Regions from separate parts of the Novosphingobium kaempferiae genome, predicted to be linked through region 2. Evidence: riboswitches for the same ligand, from Rfam matches in the RefSeq annotation. Region 2 holds a riboswitch; each other region holds the start of a gene.
What was found. Region 2 has a riboswitch for cobalamin ahead of LO787_RS00640 (TonB-dependent receptor). Riboswitches for the same ligand answer to the same signal wherever they lie in the genome.
Positions count from the first base shown of each region.

Region 1: linked by a shared signal. The riboswitch ahead of cobW (cobalamin biosynthesis protein CobW) and the one ahead of LO787_RS00640 (TonB-dependent receptor) in region 2 are both predicted to bind cobalamin.
Region 3: linked by a shared signal. The riboswitch ahead of LO787_RS25940 (HoxN/HupN/NixA family nickel/cobalt transporter) and the one ahead of LO787_RS00640 (TonB-dependent receptor) in region 2 are both predicted to bind cobalamin.
Region 4: linked by a shared signal. The riboswitch ahead of LO787_RS25675 (TonB-dependent receptor plug domain-containing protein) and the one ahead of LO787_RS00640 (TonB-dependent receptor) in region 2 are both predicted to bind cobalamin.

Region 1 covers NZ_CP089301.1:3,378,260-3,381,433, forward strand. Annotated here, with positions in the region: gene cobN (cobaltochelatase subunit CobN) at 1-155, opposite strand, end outside; gene cobW (cobalamin biosynthesis protein CobW) at 280-1,329, opposite strand; cobalamin riboswitch at 1,513-1,759, opposite strand; gene LO787_RS15350 (alpha/beta fold hydrolase) at 1,879-2,874, shown strand; gene fahA (fumarylacetoacetase) at 2,885-3,174, opposite strand, start outside.
Region 2 covers NZ_CP089301.1:125,769-128,942, forward strand. Annotated here, with positions in the region: gene LO787_RS00635 (aromatic ring-hydroxylating oxygenase subunit alpha) at 1-1,126, shown strand, start outside; cobalamin riboswitch at 1,297-1,536, shown strand; gene LO787_RS00640 (TonB-dependent receptor) at 1,724-3,174, shown strand, end outside.
Region 3 covers NZ_CP089301.1:5,672,002-5,675,175, reverse strand. Annotated here, with positions in the region: gene LO787_RS25950 (nuclear transport factor 2 family protein) at 1-299, shown strand, start outside; gene LO787_RS25945 (nuclear transport factor 2 family protein) at 296-697, shown strand; cobalamin riboswitch at 761-1,002, shown strand; gene LO787_RS25940 (HoxN/HupN/NixA family nickel/cobalt transporter) at 1,196-2,257, shown strand; gene LO787_RS25935 (flagellin) at 2,502-2,849, opposite strand; gene LO787_RS25930 (hypothetical protein) at 2,843-3,109, opposite strand.
Region 4 covers NZ_CP089301.1:5,620,265-5,623,438, forward strand. Annotated here, with positions in the region: gene LO787_RS25670 (cobyrinic acid a,c-diamide synthase CobB) at 1-948, opposite strand, end outside; cobalamin riboswitch at 1,023-1,214, shown strand; gene LO787_RS25675 (TonB-dependent receptor plug domain-containing protein) at 1,382-3,174, shown strand, end outside.

The sequences.
Region 1 (3,174 bases), 2.4 Mb from region 2:
GGGCCGCCCTCCGGCAGTTGCGCCGCCGCCTTGGCGAAGCAGGCAAGTTCACTGTCCGCCACCGTCAGGATCACGATGTCGCCCGGCGGCTGGTCGAGGTCGATCGCCTCCTCGCCGTTGGAGATCGTGCCCGGGGTAGCGGATAGCAGGTGCATCAGAGCGCGCCCCTTTGCTCGTCATTGCGAGTGGCGAAGCCGCGAAGCAATCCAGCGGGGCGCAAACCGCTTTGGATTGCTTCGCTATGCTCGCAATGACGAAGCGTGGGGTGCATGGCCAGGTTTACGCCGGAACCGAAGCCAGGACGCCCGCCAGCGCGGCTTCGATGGCAGCGCGGTCGAGGCCCTTCTGGCCGATCACCACCAGCTGCGTGCGGCGCGGTTCCTCCGCCTTCCATGCGCGGTCGAAGAAGTGCTGGATGCGCGGGCCGACGGCCTGCACGACGAGGCGGCTGGGCTTGCCCGCCAGCGCGACCATGCCCTTCACGCGCAGCACGTCATGCGCGGCGATCTGGTCTTTCAGCCCCGCCAGCAGCGCGTCGAGGTTGGCCACTTCGCTGCCGTTCAGGATGAAGGTGTCGAAGTCATCATGATCGTGATCGTCGTCGAGGCCGTCGATGTGCGACTTGCGGCTGTCGAGGTCGTCCTCCGCCGCCGCGACGATGCCGAGCAGCGCGGCGATGTCCACCGCGCCGTGGTCCGCGCGCACGATCTTGACGCCGGAGCGGGTCTCGGCGGCGACGGTCTTCTCGACTTGCGCGAGCACATCCGCATCGACGAGGTCGGTCTTGTTGAGCACGACCATGTCGGCGCAGCCGAGCTGTTCCTCGAACAGCTCCTCCAGCGGGCTGTCGTGGTCGAGGTTGGGATCGGCGGCGCGAGCGGCGGCGAGCGCTTCCTCGTCCGTGGCGAAGCGACCGGCGGCGACGGCATCGGCGTCGATCAGCGCGACAACGCCGTCCACCGTCGCGCGGGTGCGGATGTCGGGCCACTGGAACGCCTTGACCAGCGGCTTGGGCAGGGCGAGGCCGGAGGTCTCGATGATGATGTGGTCGGGCGGCGTTTCGCGATCGAGCAGCTTCTGCATGGTCGGCAGGAAGTCGTCGGCGACGGTGCAGCAGATGCAGCCGTTGGCCAGTTCGAGGATATCGTCCTCGGGGCAGGCTTCGTCGTTGCAGCCCTTCACCAGTTCGCCGTCGACGCCGACGTCGCCGAACTCGTTGATGACGAGCGCGAGGCGGCGGCCCTTGGCGTTCTGCAGAAGGTGGCGGATCAGCGTGGTCTTGCCGGCGCCGAGGAAGCCGGTGATGACGGTGGTGGGTACTTTGCTCAAGGCTCTTCTCCCGCGCCGGCGACGTGTCGCGGCGGGGCGTACCGTCGGGCAGACGACGGCGCGGGCAGGGGCGACGGACAGGCGCGAAGACGCCCGACGACCATGCTCGCTGCGGCCCCGAAGCCGCATGCGTGTCGTCGCTCAGACGGTGAACCGTGCCCCGGCCATCCCCTGGACCAAAGCAAGAGCGACCAGACGCAGGCAGGTCTCCTGGCTCGCGGGTCAACGCATCGATGCACGGCCTTCCCGAAGCCTCGCATGTCGCAGCGTCCGGCCTCAGTGGCTGCTTCCCCGCGGAGTGTGGGGGAAGCGATGTGCATCGCGCTCACCGCTTACAGTTGCAGGGACAGCTGCGGATTCGAACGGCGAACCGTTCCCACCGCCTTCCCTTTTAAGCCCCTTGCGGGGCACCGGCGCGATCTTCGTCCGGGCTCGCGCCCGGTCTTCACGGCGGATACCGGGGCGTAGGGGGACGCGCAAGTGCCCTGTTGCGGCAACCCTTCGCGCCTGCGAACATTGCACCGTCAAGCTTTTGAAGGAGATGCCGTTTTGCCTGCCCGCCGTTCCGTTGCCCCGGTTATTGCTCTGGCGATAGCGTCCAGCTTCTCGGTTCCCGCCAGCGCCGATCCGATGCTGGCCGACTTCTCCTATGGCCGCCCGGTGCAGCGCTTCGGCTTCACCAGCCAGAACGAGACGCTGGAGATGGCCTATCTCGACGTGATGCCGACTGCGAAGGCGAACGGGCGCACGGCGGTGCTGCTGCATGGCAAGAACTTCTGCGCGGTTACCTGGGATACGACGATCAAGGCGCTGACCGGCGCGGGATACCGCGTGATCGCGCCCGATCAGGTTGGCTTCTGCAAGTCCAGCAAGCCGGATCGCTACCAGTACGGGCTGCACACGCTGGCGGCGAACACGCATGAACTGCTCACCCGGCTGAAGGTCGAGAAGCCGGTGATCGTCGGCCACTCGATGGGTGGGATGCTGGCGATGCGCTATGCGCTGCAGTATCCGGGGGACGTGTCGAAGCTGGTGCTGGTCAACCCGCTGGGGCTTGAGGACTGGCGCGCCAAGGGCGTGCCCAACACCACGGTGGACAGGCTCTATGCGGGAGAACTGAGGACCACCCGAGAGAGCATCAAGGCCTACCAGCAGAGTACTTACTATGCCGGACAATGGCGCAGCGACTACGACCGCTGGGTCGATATGCTCGCGTCGATGTATGCTGGCCAGGACGGCGCCATCGTGGCGTGGAACCAGGCGCTGACCTCGGACATGGTGTTCAACCAGCCGGTGATCCACGAGATCGGGCGCATCGCCGTGCCGACCGTGCTGATGATCGGCGAGAAGGACAACACCGCGCTCGGCAAGAACCGCGCCGACCCGGTGCTGCGCGCGATCCTCGGCAATTATCCCAAGCTGGCGCGCGAGGCGGCGGCGCGCATTCCGGGATCGAAGCTGATCGCCTACCCGGAATACGGCCATAGCCCCCAGGTACAGGCGCCCCAGCGCTTCCATGCGGACTTGCTGAAAGCGCTGGAGTAAGCTGGCGCGCTTACCGCGCCGGCAGGATCCTCGCCTGGCATTCGCCGAAGCCGATGGTCGCACGGCCAGGGGCGGATGCGGTGGCGGTGATGACGATCTCGTCGCCGTCCTCAAGGAACGTGCGCGTCTCGCCGCTCGGCAGGGACAGCGGCGACTTTCCGCCTTCGGACAACTCCATCAGGCTGCCGTAGCCTTCGCGCACGGGCGCTGAAATCGTGCCGGTGCCGAGCAGGTCGCCGGTGTTGAGGTTGCAGCCGTTCGAGGCATGATGCGCGACCATCTGGTTGACGGTCCAGTACA
Region 2 (3,174 bases):
CGCGCACGGCAACTGCGCGAAGTCCGGCTTCGTCTGCCCGTTCCACGGCTGGCGCTGGAACATGGATGGCGAGAACACGCTGGTCTACGGCAAGTACCTGTTCTCCGAACGCCAGATGGACGAGGACGACATCAACCTCATCCCCTGCCGCGCCGAAGTCTACGGCGGCTGCGTGTGGATCAACCATGACCATGATGCCCCCTCGGTGCGCGAGAGCCTCGGCCCCGTCGCCGAGCGGCTGGAGGCGCACAACCTCCACAAGCTGAAGGCGGAATGGTGCTACGGCACGGTACTCCCGGCGAACTGGAAGATCGCGATGGAAGCCTTCATGGAGGGCTACCACGTCATGCAGACGCACCCGCAGCTCCAGCATGCGGTGCCGACCATGTACGATTCGATGTACGCGATGGCGGAAAACCCGGACCGCCACCCGATGCTCGCCGATCCGGCGCTGACCATCGAGGAGAACATAGCCGCGCAGATCAAAAACATGGAACTGCTCAGCGAAGGCATGGCGGGCATGCTCCACGAGAAGGAAGTGGAGATCGCGAAGTCGCTCCAGCACGCGACGCAGGGACTGCCGGAGGACAAGGGGCAGGCCATGATGATGTGGCTGGGCATGGTCATGCATCAGGTCAGCGCCCAGCTGAAGGAGCGCGGCGAGCCCATCCCGGACCTCATCTCGGTCGCGCAGTCGGACCCGGTCAACGCGGTGGAGTTCCTTTTCCCGCACTACTTCCTGCTGCCCTACTTCAGCTCGATGTCGGCCTACCGCATCCGCCCGCTCGGCCCGGAAAGCTGCTTCTTCGAAATCTGGTCGCTGACCTTCTTCCCCGAGGGGCAGGAGCCCGAGCCGGTCATGGAGCCCATCGTGCTCCCGTTCGACAGCGCGGAATTCCCGCCGATCCCGCGGCAGGACTATTCGAACATCCCGATCCAGCAGAAGGGCCTGCACGCCAGCGGGTTCGAGTTCATGCGCCTGTCGAGCCGCGTCGAGGGGCTCATCAGCAACTACCAGCGCATCATCGACGGCTACCTGGCAGGCGTTCCGGCCGAGAAGCTGGCCGCCGCCAACAACAAGCTGGGCGGCAACTTCGATGGCGGGATCGAAGACCTCGGGTTCTGATCCCGGCGCTTGTCCCAAAATCCATCGCCCCTGCCTGCACGGGGGCGATGGTCCGTTACGCCATGCCGATGCCCGGCCCGGCGTGGCCACCCTCCCCCTTTTATCCGCTTGCACGACGTCCCCGCGCGACGTAACGCACGCGATGTTGCGAACGGACATGAGTCCAATCGCAACATCGATCGCGCCGGTGCTCCGAAAGGAGCTTAAAAGGGAACGCGGTGAGAGGGATCATCCCTCGAAGCCGAGGCTGTCCCTGCAACTGTAAGCGGTGAGCGCGATGCATATCGCGGCAGGCCAAGGTGCCCTGCCGCAGCCACTGGGCCGGACGCTAACTCCTGCGAGGCCTGGGAAGGCCGTGCATCGAGCGATGACCCGCGAGCCAGGAGACCTGCCAGCGTCCGGTCGCTCTTGCCTTGGTCCAGGGGATGGCCGCGGCACGGTGTACTCCGTCTGAGCGACGAACTTGCGGCCAGGCCGCAACGGCGGGTTTCGCCGGTCGCTCGTTCGCGCCCGGATTCCGCCGCTGCACTCGCGCGGGGATCGCCCTCACGCGGGAACCTGTCCGTTCGACTGGGAAACGCAACGGGGGTATCATTCATGAATACGAGAACTTTCCTTTCGTCCGTGATCCGTGCGGGCGCTTCGTGCTGCGCGCTGGCCATGGCGGCGACTTCGGCCCAGGCGCAGGAAGCCGCCGATGAAGGCGCGCCGGACAGCGCCGAGAACATCGTCGTCACCGCACGCAAGGCCGGCGTCCTGCAACTCGGCCAGCAGGCCGACGCCTCCAGCCGCCTCGGCCTGACGCCGATGCAGACACCCGCCAGCGTCGACGTCATCACCAAGGAGATGATCCGCAGCCTCGGCGACCGCACCGTCGTTGCCGCCGCCGCACGCGCGCCCGGCCTCATCAACAACAGCTCGGCCTTCGGTTACTCGCTGAGTTCGCGCGGGTTCACCGGCTACACCTCGGTGATGCAGCTCTATGACGGGATGCGCGTCTACACGACCACGACGCAGACCTTCCCCGCCGACCCGTGGATGGCGGAGCGTATCGAGGTACTGCGCGGCGCGGCCTCCGTGCTCTACGGCGAAGGCGGCATCGGCGGCGCGATCAACGTCGTGCGCAAGAAGCCCAACACCGAAGAGTTCGAGGGCGAAGTGCGCCTCAGCGGCGGCTCCTTCGACACTTACGCCGCGGCAGGCGGCATTGGCGGGCCGATCGGGGACCGGCTCTCCTACCGCGTCGATCTCAGCCACAATCGCTCGGACGGGTGGATGGAGCGCGGCCGTTCGCGCAGCCTCGCGCTGTCGGCGGCACTGCGCTACCAGGCCAGCGACGACCTCGTACTGACGCTGACCCACGACCGGGCCGACCTCGACCCGACGATCTGGTACGGCACGCCGCTGCGCGACGGAAAGCTGGTCCGCGATATCCGCAAGCAAAACTACAACGTCGCCGACCGCTCTCTGCGCTTCGACGATGCCTGGACGCAGGCGAAGGCCGAATGGACACCCGCCGAGGGCGTGACCATCACCAACGTCGCCTACTACCTCACCGGCTTCAAGCACTGGCGCAATGCGGAGGGCTACGCCTGGTCCGGCGACCAGATCCGGCGGTCGAGCTACCTCGAAATCTTCTACAAGACCAAGCAGTGGGGCGACCGCTTCAACGCGGTGTTCGACCATACCCTGTTCGGACTGGAGCACCGCCTGAGCCTTGGCGGCGAGTACAACACCGGCTCGCTGCTGCGCACCGACAGTTCGCCCAACAGCCGCTTCGACCTCGTCGACCCCTACGACTACACGCCGGGCACGTTCCTCGACGGTACGTTCGGCACCCGGTACAAGTACAAGACCGATGTCGAGCAATGGGCGTTGTTCGGGGAGAGCCGCCTGTCGTTCTCCGACCGCCTCTCGCTGGTGACGGGCCTGCGCTACGACCGCCCGAAGACCGAACGGCACGACGCGCTCGACCCGACTGCGGACTATACCGCGCATTATCCCAGCACGAGCTGGCGCGCGGGGCTGGTCTACAACCCGGCCGACAA
Region 3 (3,174 bases), 150 kb from region 2:
CTGAGGGCCGCTGGACCAGCCACCTGTTCGATGCCGAGGGCCACGCCGCGCTGGCGGAAACGTGGGACGGGTTGTGGAAGGACTGGAGCGCGGTCGCCTTCCTTGCCGAGATCGGCTCGATTGAGATCGCGGGCCATGCCGCTGCCGTGCGCAGCTATGCCCGCGAAGTCGTGCAGACGCATGAAGGCGCGGTGTTCAAGCTTTGCGGCCGCTACGAGGATGCGCTGGTGCGCATCGACGGAGAATGGAAGTTCGCCCGCCGCGACTACACCCTCACCATCGGCGAGTTCCCCGCATGACCGCCTTCTCCGGCCCGACGGAGGACCGCGCCGCCATCCGCGAACTGATGGAAACTTACGCCGACGCCGCATCGCGCATCGACAAGGCGCAGTGGCTCGATTGCTGGACGCCCGACGCCATCTGGACCACCATCCATGCCGAAGTGCGGGGCCATGAAGCCCTGTCGCGGACATGGGACGACCTGTTCACGACGATGGACGCGATGGTCTTCTTCGCCATGCCCGGTGCCATCCACGTCGCGGGCGACACCGCGAGCGCGCGCTGCCACGTCCGCGAGATCGCGCGGATCGAGGGCAAGGTGATGAAGTTCGCCGCCCGCTATGACGACGAACTGGTCCGCCACGAAGGTCGCTGGCGCTTCGCCCGGCGCACCTATGCGATGAACATCGCCGAATAGCCCCTCTTGCCGCCGCGCGTTCCCCGGCCTACGAACGCCTCCGTCAGGGTTCCGTTCGGAGCCCTGGCGACAGATCGCGCCGGTGTCCCGCAAGGGGCTTAATAGGGAACGCGGTGAGAGGGGTTCCCCCTCGAATCCGGGGCTGTCCCTGCAACTGTAAGTGGCGAGCGCGATGCATAGGCCGGCGACCGAAGGGGGACGCCGGCAGCCACTGGGCCGGACGCTGCGACATGCGAGGCCCGGGAAGGCCATGCATCAAGCGATGACCCATGAGCCAGGAGACCTGCCGGCGTCTGGTCGCTCTTGCCGTGGCCCAGGGGTTGGCCAAGGCACGGAACACTCCGTCTGAGCGACGCATGTGCGGCGGGGGCCGCACCGGCAGGCGATGCCGGGCGCTGACCGGCGTCCGTCCGGCATCAATCCGCCGAGTCGCGCAAGGGGTTCCCGGGCGCGGCAGGCTCCCCGTCAGGATCGCTGACGCCGACGGGGATATGACACTTGGCTTCCCGATATTCTTCGCCCGCGCCGACACGCGGCGCTGCTTCCCTGAAGAGCCGCATCGGCGTGCTCTTCGCCGCGCTCGTCGCGGCCAACCTGCTGGCATGGGGCTGGGCCTTCAGCCTGTTCCACGCCAACCCGGTGATGCTCGGCACCGCGCTGCTCGCCTGGAGCCTCGGCCTGCGCCACGCGGTCGACGCCGATCACATCGCCGCGATCGACAACGTCACGCGCAAGCTCATGCAGGAGGGCCAGCGCCCGATCACCGTGGGGCTGTGGTTCGCGGTGGGCCACTCCGCCATCGTCCTGATCGCGGCAACCACCATCGCGCTCGCCGCCAGCACGCTCGACGATTTCGAGGCGTTCGGCCGCTCGGGCGGGGTGATCGCGACGGTGATATCCGCGACGTTCCTCTTCGTCATCGCCATCATGAACCTCGCGATCCTGCGCGGTGTCTGGCAGCGCTTCCAGCAGGTGCGGCGCGGCGGGACGTATGTGGAGGAAGACCTCGACATGCTGCTTGCGGGGCGCGGCCTCATCGCACGCATCCTGCGCCCCGTCTTCCGGCTGGTGCACCATGCATGGCACATGGCCCCGCTCGGCTTCCTGTTCGGGCTGGGATTCGACACCGCCACCGAAGTCGCCATCCTCGGCCTGTCGGGCGCGCATGCAGCGGACGGCATCTCGCTGGGAGCGGTCTTGGTGTTCCCGGTGCTGTTCGCGGTAGGCATGGCGCTGGTCGACACCGCCGACGGCGTCATCATGCTGGGCGCCTACGAATGGGCCTTCGTGAAGCCGCTGCGCAAGCTCTACTACAACATCGTCATTACCGCGATCTCGGCCATGGTGGCGCTGGTGATCGGATCGATCCAGACGGCGGCGCTGCTGTCCGAGAAGTTCGGACTGGAAGGCGGCGTCTGGTCCGGCGCTAGCGCACTGTCCGAGCATTTCAACACGCTCGGCTTCCTCATCATCGGGCTGTTCGTGGTGTGCTGGCTGGTGAGTTGGGCAATCTGGCGCTGGGGCGGGCTCGATGCGGTCGAAGTGCGCAGCGAGGGGTAGCTCCTCCCCGGGACGGGGTGGTGGATGGGCACGCGGCGGATCACCCGACCTTGCGGCGCGCGCCCGAGAAGGTGCTGTCCTTGGAGCGCACGCGATCCCGATGGTGCCCCTCCACCATGCTTCGCATGGTCCCCCTCCCCCGGTGGGGGAGGAATGCAAAAAGCCCGGCGGCCATGGGTAGCCGCCGGGCTTTCCGGGCCTTCCGGGGGACGGGAGGCTCTATGCTGCTGTCCGGCTCAGTCTCTTAGCGCAGCAGCGAGAGGACGTTCTGCTGGCTCTGGTTGGCCTGAGCGAGCATGGCGGTGGAGGCCTGCGAGAGGATCTGCGCCTTGGCCATCTGCGTGGTCTCGGACGAATAGTCCGCGTCCTCGATGCGGCTGCGGGCGTCCGACAGGTTGGTGACCGTGTTGGTCAGGGTGTTGATCGCCGATTCGAGGCGGTTCTGGCCGGCGCCGAGCGAGGCGCGGGTAGCGTTCACGTCGGTCAGCGCGGCGTCGACGTTAGTGAGCGTGGTCGCGGCGAGCGCGGCCGTCGTCACGTCGAGCGCGGTCGCCGAAACCTTGGTGCCGTCGATCGCCTTGGAGGTCAACACGACCTGCTGGCCGCCCTGCGAGTGAGCGAAACCGTCGCAGGGCGAATCTGGGCGCTGACGTCCGGAAAGTCCTGCCGCACGCGCCCGTTGCCGAGGTTCAGCGTGCGTATGTCCTGCACCAGTGCCACGTCGCTGTTGTAGATGGTGATCGACAGGTCGCCCTGTGTATTCGGCGTCGTGGGGAGGGGAGCTTCCTGTGCCGCCAGCGAGACGGAAACAGACGCGAGCAAGGCCGCCCAGCCAGAGTACCTCTTACGCATCGACTTCCCCCTTCGTCTTCGCATAGTGTCGAAGCCGGATTGAAAAGACCAGTACGCGAACAGGA
Region 4 (3,174 bases), 200 kb from region 2:
CTTGCCCTGCGCGTGATGCGCACGGATCGCCGCCAGCATCGGCGTGTTGGCCGCCAGCCGGTCGAGGTGCAGTTCGGGATAGCCGCCCGGCAGCCATAGCGCATCACATTCGGGTAGTTCGGCGTCGTACAGGGGCGAGAAGAACGCGAGGCTCGCGCCCGCCCGTTCCAGCCATTCGAGGTTGGCGCGGTAGATGAAGGCGAACGCCTCATCCCGCGCGATGGCGATGCGTCGCCCCGATAGATCAGCGCCGATTTCCGCCGTTCCCGGCGCAAAATCGACCGGCGTTGGCAAGTGCAGCACGGTATCCGGCAACAGCGCGGCGGCACGGTCCAGCCGCTCGTCGAGGTTAGCCACTTCCGACGCCTGCACCAGACCGAGGTGTCGCTCGGGCAGCGTCACCCCCGCCTCGCGCGGCAGATGGCCCAGCCATTTCACCGTGGACGGCACGCCCGCCTCCAGCAGTTCCGCATGCCGCGCGGAGCCGACGCGGTTGGCGATGACGGCATGGAGATCGACGCCTTCCCGGTACGTCGCAAGGCCATGGACCAGCGCGCCGAAAGTCTGCGCCATGGCCGAACCGTCCACCACCGCCAGCACCGGAAGCGCGAATTTCCGCGCCAGATCGGCCGCGCTGGGGGTGCCGTCATATAGGCCCATCGCCCCTTCGACGAGGATCAGGTCGGCCTCCAGTGCGGCTTCATGGAGCAGCGCGCGGCACTGCGCCTCGCCGCACATGAACAGGTCGAGCTGGTGGACCGGAGCGCCGCTGGCGACTTCGAGCACCATCGGATCGAGGAAATCCGGGCCGCACTTGAACACCCTGACCCGGCGTCCGGCGTTGCGGTGGCGGCGGGCGAGGGCGGCCGTCACCAGCGTCTTGCCTTGCCCCGAGGATGGCGCGGTGACGAGGAGGGCGGGACAGGATGCTGTGGCGATATCGGTCATTTCCCGCGCGGACCTATGGTTTCCGGCAGGTCGGCGCAAGCTTTGGGCTCTTGCAAGGGGCATCACCGCACGATAGTTGCCCCCTCGCGACAGGTTCCCCGCGAGGGGATCAAAAGGGAACGCGGGTGTAATGCCCGGGCTGCCCCTGCAACTGTAAGCGGAAGAGCCGTTCGCCACATGCCATTGGGGGTGCAAACCCCTGAGAAGGCGGCGAAAACCGGTGTTGACCCGTGAGCCAGGAGACCTGCCCGTCGCAGTCGTTCTTCGACCGGACAGGGTGTGCCGGGCGAACGGGGGAAGCCATTCCTCGCGCAACGACAGCCATCGCTCCGGCGGCCCGACGGGCATGCGGGAGGCGTCGCGCTGTCCGTCTGCGCCCGCCCACCCCTCGCATTCCGACAGGCCGACGGAGCACCGCCGTCCGCATGAAGGAATGCAAGTGAAACAGTATCTTACCTCTACCGCAGCCACCCTCGCGCTGCTCTTTTCGGCCAATCCGGCCCAAGCACTGAACGGCACCGAGGCCGCACCGAACGTCCCTGAAGGCGCACCGGAGGCCACCGACAACATCCTCGTCAGTGCGCTGCGCACCCCGGTCGCGGTGGAGCGCGTTTCCGCCACCGTCACCGTGCTCGACGAGTCCGCGATCGTCGCCCTGCAGCCGATCGCGCTCACCGATGCGCTGCTGCGCACCCCCGGCGTCTCGATGTCGCGCAACGGTGGCTACGGCACCACGACCTCGCTGCGCATCCGCGGCGCGGACTCGGGCGAGACCGTCATGGTGATCGACGGCATGCGCCTGTCGGACCCGTCCGCGACGGCAGGCGGTTACGGCTTCTCCAACCTCCTGCTCGACGATGTGGACCGCATCGAGATCCTGGGCGGGCCGCAGTCGATCCTGTGGGGCAGCGACGCGACCGGCGGCGTCGTCAACGTGCGCACCCGCCGCCCGACCGCGCCGCTCGAAGGCAGCTTCGCAGTGGAGGCGGGCACGCACGACACCATCTCCGCCCGCGCCGGGGTGGGCGGCTCGTCCGACCTCATCGACTGGCGCCTGTCCGCCTCGCGCTTCACCACCGACGGCATCTCGGCCCGGTCGAACGGAACCGAGGATGACGGTTTCCAGCGCAGCGCCGCCAGCGGCACCGTGACCCTGCGCGTCGCCCCCGGCGTCAGCGTCGATCTGCGTGGCTACTGGGCCGATGCGACCAACGATTTCGACGGCACTTCGGGCGACACCCTCGCCTACGGCAAGACGAAGGAGTGGTCGGGCTACGCGGGCGTCAACTTCGCGCTGCTGGACGGCAGGCTGGTGAACCGCATCGCCGTGCTCCAGAACGAGACCGACCGCGAGAACTACGACCCCACCCGCTCGATCCGCCAGATCACCTTCGACGCGCACGGCCGCCTGCGCCGCTACGAGTACCAGGGCACGCTGACGCTGAACGACGCGGTGCAGGCCGTGTTCGGGGCCGAGCGCGAGGAGCAGCGGATGACCACCGCATCCCCCGCCAACAACGCCGCCCCTTATGCGCTGAAGCCCTATGCGGTGGACATGGACAGCCTCTACGCCGAACTGCGCGTGACGCCGCTGCGTGGCCTCACCCTCGACGGCGGGGCGCGCTACGATCACCAGTCGCGCTTCGGCGGGCAGACGGTGTGGAGCGCGGGCGCGGCCTATACCCCGAACGAGGGCGCGACCGTGCTGCGCGCCAGCTACGACGAGGGCTTCAAGGCGCCCTCGCTCTACCAGATGTACTCGATCTACGGCACCGCCGGGCTCGCCCCGCAGAAGGCCAAGGGTTGGGAACTGGGCGCCGAGCAGAACTTCGGCAAGGCGCTGCGCTTGTCCGCCACCTGGTTCGAGCGCGATACCGACAACCTGATCGACTTCGCCTATTGCCCCACCAGAGGCACGCTGCCCGCCGAGTGCTACATCCCCGGCACCACCACCAGCCGCTTCGGCTATTATGCCAACGTCAAGGCGGCGACCGCGCGCGGCCTCGAACTCGCCGGATCGGCGCGCCTCGGCGTCCTCTTCGCCGAGGGCAACTACAGCTGGACCAAGGCCGAGGACCGCACCGAAGGCGCCGCCACCTACGGCCGCCAGCTCCAGCGGGTGCCGCGCCACATGGCCAATGCCGAAGCGGGCGTCGATCTGCCGCAAGGGCTTCGCGCCAGCGTCGCCGCGCGCTACTCGGGCAGGACGTTCAACGCCGCCACCGG